3 linked regions of the Thermococcus sibiricus MM 739 genome follow. The main gene of each other region encodes a partner of the protein of the gene in region 2 in a complex. Links are inferred from orthologs where the notes say so. Each region holds a gene or a part of one and is shown on either strand. Other genes may lie near its edges.

Evidence for each region. Proteins that work in one complex are often made in the same cells at the same time.
Region 1: TSIB_RS02990 (region 2) and TSIB_RS01920 share a complex: the UniProt entries of both Methanocaldococcus jannaschii proteins name them as parts of the RNA polymerase complex. The link is inferred for Thermococcus sibiricus MM 739 from one-to-one orthologs.
Region 3: TSIB_RS02990 (region 2) and TSIB_RS01700 share a complex: the UniProt entries of both Methanocaldococcus jannaschii proteins name them as parts of the RNA polymerase complex. The link is inferred for Thermococcus sibiricus MM 739 from one-to-one orthologs.

The regions. Positions count from the first base shown.
Region 1 is NC_012883.1:370,098-373,057, reverse strand. It holds TSIB_RS01920 (DNA-directed RNA polymerase subunit H), read right to left. Parts: upstream 1,625-2,960; coding sequence 1,376-1,624; downstream 1-1,375. Other genes in the region: dcd (dCTP deaminase), read left to right, coding at 2,638-2,960; TSIB_RS01925 (DNA-directed RNA polymerase subunit B), read right to left, coding at 1-1,358. UniProt on the Methanocaldococcus jannaschii protein: DNA-dependent RNA polymerase (RNAP) catalyzes the transcription of DNA into RNA using the four ribonucleoside triphosphates as substrates.
Region 2 is NC_012883.1:560,196-564,958, reverse strand. What follows is about bases 852-3,837. They hold TSIB_RS02990 (RNA polymerase Rpb4 family protein), read left to right. Parts: upstream 852-2,156; coding sequence 2,157-2,519; downstream 2,520-3,837. Other genes in these bases: rsmA (16S rRNA (adenine(1518)-N(6)/adenine(1519)-N(6))-dimethyltransferase RsmA), read left to right, coding at 3,226-3,837; TSIB_RS02985 (DUF655 domain-containing protein), read left to right, coding at 2,597-3,223; TSIB_RS02995 (50S ribosomal protein L21e), read left to right, coding at 1,858-2,151; TSIB_RS03000 (tRNA pseudouridine(54/55) synthase Pus10), read left to right, coding at 852-1,734. Outside these bases: Glu-tRNA(Gln) amidotransferase subunit GatD, read right to left, coding at 1-158; TSIB_RS03005 (transcriptional regulator), read right to left, coding at 223-516; more of TSIB_RS03000, read left to right, coding at 562-851; more of rsmA, read left to right, coding at 3,838-4,047; TSIB_RS02975 (ferritin-like domain-containing protein), read right to left, coding at 4,037-4,576. UniProt on the Methanocaldococcus jannaschii protein: DNA-dependent RNA polymerase (RNAP) catalyzes the transcription of DNA into RNA using the four ribonucleoside triphosphates as substrates. This subunit is less well bound than the others.
Region 3 is NC_012883.1:333,711-336,435, reverse strand. It holds TSIB_RS01700 (DNA-directed RNA polymerase subunit K), read right to left. Parts: upstream 1,588-2,725; coding sequence 1,414-1,587; downstream 1-1,413. Other genes in the region: rplM (50S ribosomal protein L13), read right to left, coding at 2,370-2,725; TSIB_RS01685 (30S ribosomal protein S9), read right to left, coding at 1,952-2,359; TSIB_RS01690 (DNA-directed RNA polymerase subunit N), read right to left, coding at 1,706-1,903; TSIB_RS01705 (hypothetical protein), read right to left, coding at 380-1,405; rpsB (30S ribosomal protein S2), read right to left, coding at 1-374. UniProt on the Methanocaldococcus jannaschii protein: DNA-dependent RNA polymerase (RNAP) catalyzes the transcription of DNA into RNA using the four ribonucleoside triphosphates as substrates.

The DNA.
Region 1 (2,960 bases), 190 kb from region 2 along the record:
CTTGCCTCGAAATGAGGTTGCTCTCTGCTTAGTGGAGAAGTGACCCTTCTCAAGTGGGAAAGCGTAGACATGTAATTAGTTCTATCAAGCAACTGGCTAACACCAGTTCTTCCTCCCGGCCAAGCCCCCGTGGCGAGAGCATGTTCGATTCTTTCAGTTAGTACATCAGGCCTTACAGAGTTTCTCACAAACCTCTGTATATCTTGGAAAGTATACTTCTCACCCTTTCTTTGGTAGGTTTTAGTTAGTTGATATTGCATGTCCTTTACAAGCTGGCCGAATGCAACTCTAAAAAGGTCCTTCAAGAGATCTCCGGCAAGTTTAAGCCTCTTACTAGCATAATGATCTTTATCATCCTCCTCTCTCAGTCCAAGAGAAAGTTCAGTTACTTTAAGTGCCATCATTCCAAGGTAATATGCTTTCCTTATCCTGTCCTCTGGACTTACCCCCATGTGCGGGAGAAGATTGTTATCAATTATTGAGTGAGCCCTTCTAAGCCTATATTCTTTGGGCTGCCCAGGCATTGCTCTCTTTCCAATATAATCTAAAGCCTCCTCTTGAGTTTGAACATCACTTGCATCCTCTAAATTGTCAAAGAGAACCTGTTGAACCTCAGGATTGTTACCCACAGCATCAACTATTTCCTTATCACTCTCCAGACCAAGAGCCCTCATAATGTGTACAAATTTAAGAACACCTGGTACATTCGGAATTGAAACATAAAGTAAACCGTCTTTTCTCCTCTCCACTGTTATTAAAGCTCTATAACCATGTCTGTATGAAAAACATTTTGCTATGTATCTATTTTGTCTCTCGTCGATCTCAACAAGCGTTCTGTTTGGAGCTAAATCTTCAATAGACACAATAACTCTTTCAGAACCGTTAATAATGAAATATCCTCCTGGATCTTTAGGATCCTCTCCATGTGCTATAAGTTCTTCATCACTTAAGTTGTAAAGACGACAGATTTTGGATTTCAGCATTACCGGCAATTCACCAATTCTTACCTCAACTGGCTCTTGTTCAATCCCCTTCACTACTGGTATCATTCCCAAGAAGACCGGTGCAGAATAAGTTAAATTCCTAATCCTAGCATCTATGGGATATAAAGGCTTTCTTTGTCCATGAGCTTCTTGAAATTCTGGTTCTCCAAGTCTAACTCTTCCAAACTTGACTTCAAAATCAGGTATATCTGGTTTTACTCCTTCAAATTCGCTAATAACTTCTTGCATTCCATGCTCAATAAAGGCATTGTAGGAGTCGAGGTGCTGTCTTACAAGCCCTTTTTCATCCCAGTAAGCCTTCATAATGTGCCAAAGATCATCCGGAGTAACCTCAACAATAGTAGGACCTCTCATATTCTCACCTCAAAATTTCAATCTTCCACAACAATCCTATAATAGTAATAAACCCCCGCAGTAGGGCTTTTTCTTTTTATTTCTATTATATCCCCAGGCTTAGCATCAAGTGCTTGAACTGCCGGATCACTTGTTTTGATCTGCGGCAACTGGGAAGGCTTTATATTGTATTTTTTCAGTAATTCTTCCGTCTCTTCTTTACTAAGTACCCTATGCTCAGGAACTAACACATGATCAAATATTGTAAGGCTTTTTTTCGCCGTCACAGAGAATTGCCCCCTTTAAAATTTTTAGAAGGTACACCCTCTCACTACCTCCAGCTTTTAATTAGAGTATATAAGCTTTTCGAGAGTTTAGTCTGAGAGAGGCTTTATATTATTTGCGTAAAGTTTAAGAACTCCTCCGTCTGCCTTAACATTTCATTGATGCACTTATATCGACATTGACATGGCTCTACTCAACTTCATACTCAATGTTCCGCAGAAACATTGTAATTTCGAAGTTATAAAATTTACTGAGTAGAGTTCCCAAGCTTACTCATTATGAGAGAATGGTGGGGCCGCCGAGATTTGAACTCGGGTCACGGGCTCCCAAAGCCCGCAGGATAGGCCAAGCTACCCCACGGCCCCACTGCAACCACTGGAGCCCCGGGCGGGATTTGAACCCGCGGCCTGCGGATTACAAGTCCGCCGCCCCACCAGGCTAGGCTACCGGGGCACCGAATGAAGAAAGGCCTAAGTTAGTATATAAACTTTTCGCTAAAACACATACCGTAAGCTTTATAAATCCGCTTATACTCCCTATGATTGGGTTCGTGCCGCCGTAGCTTAGTTGGTAGAGCGCCGGACTGTTAATCCGGTGGTCGCCCGTTCAAGTCGGGCCGGCGGCGCCAGTCTTTGTGGGCCCGTAGCTCAGCCTGGTCAGAGCGCGCGGCTCATAACCGCGTGGTCGGGGGTTCAAAGCCCCCCGGGCCCACCACTTCTTTACTCAAAAAGAAATACATTCTTTTTAGTTATGCTCAATAATCACATTCTCCTGAAAACATGTAATTGCTTGTAAGTTTAATTTCCAAGAATTGTCAATAATATCCTATTAAGATGACTTTTATGTACATCACTGGGCCCTAAAGAGATTATTCTACTTATGTATACCTAAATGGCGGGCCCGCCGGGATTCGAACCCGGGACCTTCGGCTCCGAAGGCCGACGCCCAATCCCCTAGGCCACGGGCCCTCAAAAAAGTTATAACACGGTGCCTACATAAAAGTTGCGGTGATAAAATGATACTACCAGATCATAAAATTAGGAAGGAAATACTTATTGAACCTTTCAATGAAAAGTCTCTTCAGCCAGCAGGTTATGATCTAAGGGTTGGAAAGGAAGCTATGGTAAATGGGAAGTTCATAAATGTCGAGGAGGAAGGGAAATTGGTTATCCCTCCCAAAGGCCATGCATTGATACTAACCCTAGAAAGGGTGAAACTCCCTGATGATGTCATGGGCGACATGAGGCTAAGGAGCACATTTGCAAGAGAAGGCCTTTTAGGGAGTTTTGCTTGGGTTGATCCAGGATGGGATGGAAATCTCACTTTGGCATTTTTTAA
Region 2 (4,763 bases):
TCCAGTTTTATTGTGAGGGTTTCTCCTTTTGAAAGCTCATATGGTGGCATCAAAATTCCTCTGTGAGTAACTGCAACCCCATTCTCTTTTTCAATGACTTCAACATAATCTCCAATGTTTAATCCCTTTTCTTTCATAAAAACATCAATTTTCCTCATTATGAAACCTCCCATTTGATAATTGTTAGCCAAGGAGAGTTTGATATAGTAGATATAAATCTTCTCACTTAAGCCCAATCTTAAACCTTGGTTCTTCTATCCATTCCGACTTACATTTTGGGCATCTACCCGGAACCTTTATTTCTGGCTTAAATATAAAGCCACACTTTTTACACTGCGCTGGCTGGATTAAGAGGATTTTGCCTTCACGTTTTACAACGTTTGCGATTGCTTTTATGTCATCTAAAATAATTTTTTTGCTTCCCTTACCCCTAATCTCAAGCATGAGTGCCAGTTCACTCACACTATAATCCCGCTCTTCCAAAAGCTTTATTATCTTCTGTCTTCTGGTCATCATAGAGAGAAGTTTGAAAGAGCATTAAAAAGTTTAAGGGTGCGAAGGATGATAATAGAAAAAGCGAAACAACTCCTTGAAAATCATGAAATCTGTGATCACTGCCTGGGGAGAATGTTTGGACTTCTTGGAAAAAGTGAAAACTACATTAGGGGCAAATCCATAAGATTAATTTTAAACATGGAGAGGGAAATTAATGGGGAGAGCCCAATTCTTGAACCTCCAAAATGTGAACTTTGTGAAGGGGTTTTCAAAAAAGTCGATCATCTCGCGAGAATGTGCTATGAAAAGGCTTCAAAGATGGGATTGGAATTTGAGACATTTCTAGTAGGCTCACGATTTCCAAAAGGGATACTCGAAAAAGAACAAAAGATAATGAATGAATTTGATTTAAAATACGCTGAACCCATCAACAGAGAATTAAATCGAGAGATTGGAAAGATTCTAGAAATTATTCTACAAAAACAGGTGAACAAGGAAAATCCAGATGTGGTTTTTATAATTGAACCTTATACCGAGAGAATAGAGCTTCAAATAAAGCCGCTTCATGTATATGGCCGCTATAGAAAGCTTGTAAGGGGGATTCCTCAGACCCCATTAAAAGGGTTTAAAGAAAGCGTTGCATCAATAATATGCAGGCCTTTCTCAAAGGCCACAGGCGGAAAATGTGTTTTTCATGGCGCTGGGAGAGAAGACATCGATGTCAGGATGCTTGGAAATGGAAGACCCTTTGTCGTAGAAGTAAAAAGACCGATAAAAAGAAAAATCAACCTCAAAGAAATTGCTGAAGAGATTAACAGAAGTGGAAAGGTAGAGGTTTTAGATCTAGAATGTATAAGCGCGAAAAAAGCCGAAAAGGTTCTCACACCAAACCATAAGAAAGAATATGAAGCCTTAGTGTGTGTTGAGGAGGGTATTAGCAGAGAAGAAGTTGAGAACGTTGTTAAAGCGTTAAAAAGAGCTGAGATACATCAAATGACGCCAAGAAGAGTCCTGGGTAGAAGAGTCAATTTAGTGAGAATAAGAAGGATCCACGAGATTGAGGGAGAGCTGATAGACGAAAAACATTTTAAACTTCGTTTAATAACTGACGGTGGGCTTTATATTAAAGAGCTAATTTCTGGAGATGGAGGTAGGACAATTCCCTCAGTCAAAGAGGTATTAAGGAAAAATGCATGGTGTGAAAAGCTTGATGTTCTCAATATCCTAGATGGAGAGTGAAAACTTTATAAATGGTAGCACGCATGAGCTTATGATATTGGGAAAGACCCGTAGTTGAAAAAAGATCGTTCCTAAACGCGTGATTTATTAAAAGTTCCATATAAGCTTTGAGAGGTGATTGAGATGGTTCAAAAAGCCCATACTATTAGAAGAAAAACTAGAGGTAAACTCAGCAAGTCACCAAGAAGAAAAGGACTCCCTGCACTCACAAAGTTCCTTCAAGAGTTTGAAACTGGACAGAAGGTTCACATTGTTATTGAGCCAAGTTATCAGAAGGGGATGCCAGATCCTAGATTTCACGGGAAAACAGGGACAGTGATTGGCAAGAGAGGAGACGCTTATATAGTTCAGCTCGCAGATGGAGATAAAGTAAAAACATTCTTCATCCATCCCGTTCATTTAAGGCCACAGAAGTGAGGATTATGATAGGCCGTAAAAAGATAAAAGAAAAATACATTTCAATTCCAGAAGCGAAGGAGTTACTACTCAAAAGGAAAGAAGAAGGTGCCAAAGAAAACCCAGAGGAACCCATATTTTACGAAGCAAGGATTAGTCTAGAGCATGCTGAAAGATTTTCAAAACTTTCAGCAGATCAGGCAAAAGAACTAAGAGAAAAGCTTATTGGTTTATTTGAATGGTTAGATGAAAGAACCGCCACAAAAATCATTGATATAATGCCGAAAGATTATTTCGACATTAAAATAGTTTTTGCCAAAGAAGAACACATACCCACAAAAGAAGAGGCAGAAAAAATACTTGAGATTTTAGATAAATACCGAGAGTAAGCCTCTTCTATCTTTTTCTTCATTTTCTCAAAAAGTGTTAAAAACCCTTAGAGCGTATATTCTTGGGGGGAGAGACAATGGATTATTATCATAAAAGGCATTCCTATGCTTCAAGTGTAGATAAAAAGAGACATAACATTGAGTATGAGGAGTATGCATATGTATTAGATTATCTTCCCACAGGCTATCTGGACTTAGAACATCAGAATTTTAGGGAGAAACGACCTATAGCTCAGGTTGTGGGGGAAAAAGCCTTTACCCTTCTGGAAGTTATACCCAAAACGGATCTCATGCTCTACGAAAGGGTGTTCATTGGAAAGGGGGAGAGAGATAAGGTGCTCATGATATCCAAAAAACTTAACTACGATAATCTAACTCCAACTGCAAAGGCTGAACTTCCATATATCCTTGAGGAGATTGTAAAGAACAACGAGGAGCGTTTTGTGAAGTTTTTCAACCTTGCCCCACCAATTACTAACAGACTTCACAGCTTGGAACTGCTTCCGGGAATAGGAAAGAAGCATATGTGGGACATTTTAGAGGAGAGACAAAGAGAGCCGTTCAAAAGCTTTGATGATCTGAAACACAGAGTAAAGGGACTCGCAGACCCAGTGAAGATGATAGCGAAAAGAATATTGGACGAACTTGAAAACAAGGACCGCTACAGACTTTTTGTTGGTTCAAGAAGGATATTTAGGGAGTAGAGATGTACTCCAAGGTCTTTTCTTTAATTTCTAAATACAACCTAAAGCCGAACTCTGATCTCGGGCAAAATTTTCTGATAGTGGGAGATGTCATCAAAAGAGAGGTGGAAAGGGCAGAAATAAAAAATAGCGAAACTATTCTTGAAATAGGGCCCGGCTTAGGTGTACTTACCGACGAACTTGCCAAAAGGGCTGGAAAAGTTTACGCCATAGAGAAGGACTCGCGGATAATTGAAATCCTAAAGAAGGAGTACAACTGGAGTAATGTGGAGATCATGCAAGGAGATGCTCTAAAAATTAAATTCCCAGAGTTTAATAAGGTGGTCTCCAATCTACCATATCAGATTTCGTCTCCAATAACCTTTAAGCTTTTGAAGTATGATTTTGAGAGGGCTGTGCTCATTTATCAGCTCGAATTTGCCCAGAGAATGGTGGCAAAACCGGGAGATAAAAATTATTCCCGCCTTTCAGTTATGGTGCAGGCCAAAGTGAACGTTGATCTCGTCGAGAGGATTGGCAGGGGAGCATTCTATCCAAAGCCAAAAGTCGATTCTGCAGTAATAGTGATGGAGCCCAAACCCAAAGATGAACAGATCGAGCTAAATGAAAACCTCGTGAAAGCCCTCTTCCAGCACAGAAGAAAACTGGCAAGCAAAGCTTTGAAAGATTCCTATCACATGCTGGGGCTAACAAGGGAAGATTTCAAAAAATTCAAACCCATTATTGAGCGCGTCCCCCATAGCAACAAGAGAGTTTTCCAATTATCTATAGAAGATATAAAAGACATTGAAGAATTCCTCCGAAATGAGAGCCTTATTGATTAGAAACTTCCCTTTTAGCAGCGGATAATTTTTTAATTATTTTGAGTCTGTTGTAGCGCTCTTCTTCTCTCTTCGCTAACCATTGAGCAAGTTCCCTTACCTCTGGGTTTTCTGCTGTAGTGGAGACATATTCACAAATTTCTTTAGCCATTTTTTCATTTTTCATCAGAATTTCAATAAGATGTTCAAGCCTAGCCTTTTCAAGAAAATCTTTTAATGTTTCTTCAGTTAAAACAGGTTTTATGGACGGAAGATCGACTGGGACAGGTTCTTTTCCTGGAAAGATCTTTTTGTAAAATTCAAGAAGCTTCTCTGCGTGTTCAAGGTTCTCTTGATAGAGCTGGTAGAAAATTTTAGGGATCTCTTCATTCCAGATCATTTCTTTACTCAGCTCGTACAGCCGATAATATACCTCAGCTTCTTCAACTTCAGCTTTTATCTTGTATGAGAGCAATTCTCCAGGGGTCATTTGTGGGAGCTTTTCGAGACACTTTTGGAGAATACGACTAACAGAGGAAAATACTTCCGACACTATATCACCCTTAAAAATTGGATTTTGAAATTTAAAAACATTAAGCTTCCAAACATAACGAATCCTCCAAGATACGCTCAAGAAACTTAAACCTCTTATTGGGAGGACCCCTCATGCCAACAAAAGGGTCTTTCAACTCTCTCCTGAAGAGATTAAGGAAATAGAGGCTTACCTAAAGGGTAAACAC
Region 3 (2,725 bases), 230 kb from region 2 along the record:
GCTTGGTGATCTGCCCTCGGGTCTGTTACTACTAGCACATCAGGCTCAAAGAAATTCCTAACCAATGGATTTGTCATACTACCTGGTAAAAATCTTCCAGGTATCGACCTTGCTCCTGTAATTTCTCCAAATTTTTTGACTGGCTTCTGACCATAAAGTCTAACGCTCACTGCCAATATTCTATCCGGATCAAACTTTGCAAGGAACTTTCCTGCAGCCCTTAGTCTTTCATCGGTTTTTCTAACATCTAGAACGTAAAGACCATCTTGTCTAACCCTATATATAAAGCGCTTCATATCCTTTGTTTTCTGCTGCGTTCCAATGTGAACACCTGCAGCAAGGTATTGATCGAGTGGAACCAAATATTCTTCCATTTTCTTCACCCCTCAAATGTTATTATTCTTCCTCTTTCACCCAAATCTTCTGCTATCCTAATAAGCTCATTTATTTTAACGAGGGATCCCTCGTGAAACATTATGGCGGGACATTTAAATCCCACTGCCAAATGAGGCAATGCTTCATCAGCAGATTCGTATTTTGCTTCAGCTAATATTGGAGCTATTCTCTCAGATTTAACGTCATTAATCAAGTTGTAAAGATCTGTAAGTGTGCCCAAATTAATTGGCTTGATTGATAGAGCATTGTAATATCTCCTATCTAGTATGTTCCTTGTTTTAAAGAGGTACTCACCGTCCACAAATATCCCATGAGTTCCAGCTATGAGCTCAAGAAATAACTCTTCTTCGCCCAATGGTTTAATATAGGCAATATTATAATCCTCAACTGTTCGGAGTACTTCTTCAAGCTTCATTTTTCTCTTTTGTATTAGTCCTAGTGCAACTTCCACTCCCAACTCATCACCTGCCAGTTCTGAAGCCTTTGATAGTCCTTCTAGAGCTACTTCCCTGGAGTTTTCTTTGATTTTTACCATTGCATCGACTACATCGGAGATTTCCATCAAATCCCTAACAAGCACAATATACTCAAAATTATCATCTTCAGCAAATTTGAGCATTGGGACTGGGAGCTCAGTGGTAAAAGTCCCTCCAATGTAACTGTACAGAGGCACTTTTTTCACATTCGCAGCGGCCTTTGCAACGGCTACTGAAACTGCCAATGCAGTATTAGCACCTATGTGACTTAGATCCTCGGTACCATCTATCTCCCAGAGATAGGAATCTATAAGCTCTTGTTCTTGGGAGTCAAAGCCTATTAGTTCAGGCCCGATTATCTCATCAACCTCACTCACAGCTCTGTGTGCTTCCACAATATATAGGGAAGGGTCTTCATCAATAGGCGCTGCAAATCTTCCAAAGCCAGAGGTAGTAATAACGTCAATTTCAACGGAGTATTTGCCACCTTTGAGGACTGAAATTCTACCCACCACATTTTCAATTACTGTCATCGGATCACCTAACTGGGTCTTATAACGGTTATTGGGATTATACCCTTCTCAAATTCCACTATTGCAGCATCTAATGGACTAGCACCTTCTGGAACATTAATTAGTACTGGTGCCCCCATAGCTATCTGTAAAGCCCTCGCCCCTATAATTCTCGCCTTTTCAAATCTTGTATATCTAAACATTTTTATCACCCATGCAAATTTTGGTGGGGCCGCCGGGATTTGAACCCGGGTCTCTGGCACCCCAAGCCAGGAGGATGGACCAAGCTACCCCACGGCCCCTCCAAAGAAATGTGGTTGTTTAGTACACCCTGTAGTGCATTATCTCATCTATTAACTCAACATGACTTAGGAACATTCTTCTACAGCAGTATCTTTCAAGTCCAAGGTCATCCAAGACTTTTTCAGGATCTTCCCCTTTTTCCACACGTTCTTTGAATATGTAATATTTATCTCCAATCACCTTTCCACAGGTGAAACATCTCACAGGAACTATCAAGTGAACCACCTTTTTGGTTTTTAAATTTTAAGGAAAGTTTGAAGGAGATCAACGGTAACTCTTCTGTCTCTTTGCTCTTGGACCCTTTGTAGAGCGGTTGGGTTTGTGTGGTTCTGTTCTTCTTGAGTCACCCACGAGCATAGTTCTATCATACTTCATAAACTTTTCTTTAAGGTTCATGTCTCCTGTCCATTCAACCAACGCCCTTGCTATTGCAATTCTAGCCGCTTCAGCCTGCCCCATAAATCCTCCGCCTTCAACTTTAACATCAACATCTACTTTACCTAGTATCTCCTCTCCAGCAATAACTAATGGCTCCATTATTGTAAATCTGGCTATTTCTGGCTCAAGTATTTCAACAGGCTTGTAATTAACCCTCACTCTACCATTTCCTTCTTTTATGGTAGCTCTCGCAACTGCACTTTTCCTCTTTCCTGCGGTTTGGATTATCCTCATTATCATCACCTCAGAACTTTCCACCAAGGAATTTAGCAACCTCTCCAACCGTTACATACTTGGGGGTTTTAACCCTTGACATATGAGCCTCAATTATAGTCTCAATCTCTTTCTCTTCAAACTCTTTTGGAACTCCAGCATAAACTTTGAGTCGTTTGAAGGCTTTTCTTCCCCTGTCTGTCTTCCAAGGGAGCATTCCTCTAATAGTCCTTCTAACTATCTCATCGCTTCTCTTTGGGTAAAATGGACCCTTTCTTGGGTTTGTCCTTGTCCTAAGTTCTGTCCTCTGCTTGTACTTCTCGAATATGAACTCCCTATTTCCTGTGATTATTGCCTTCTCTGCATTAATAATAACAACATCTTCTC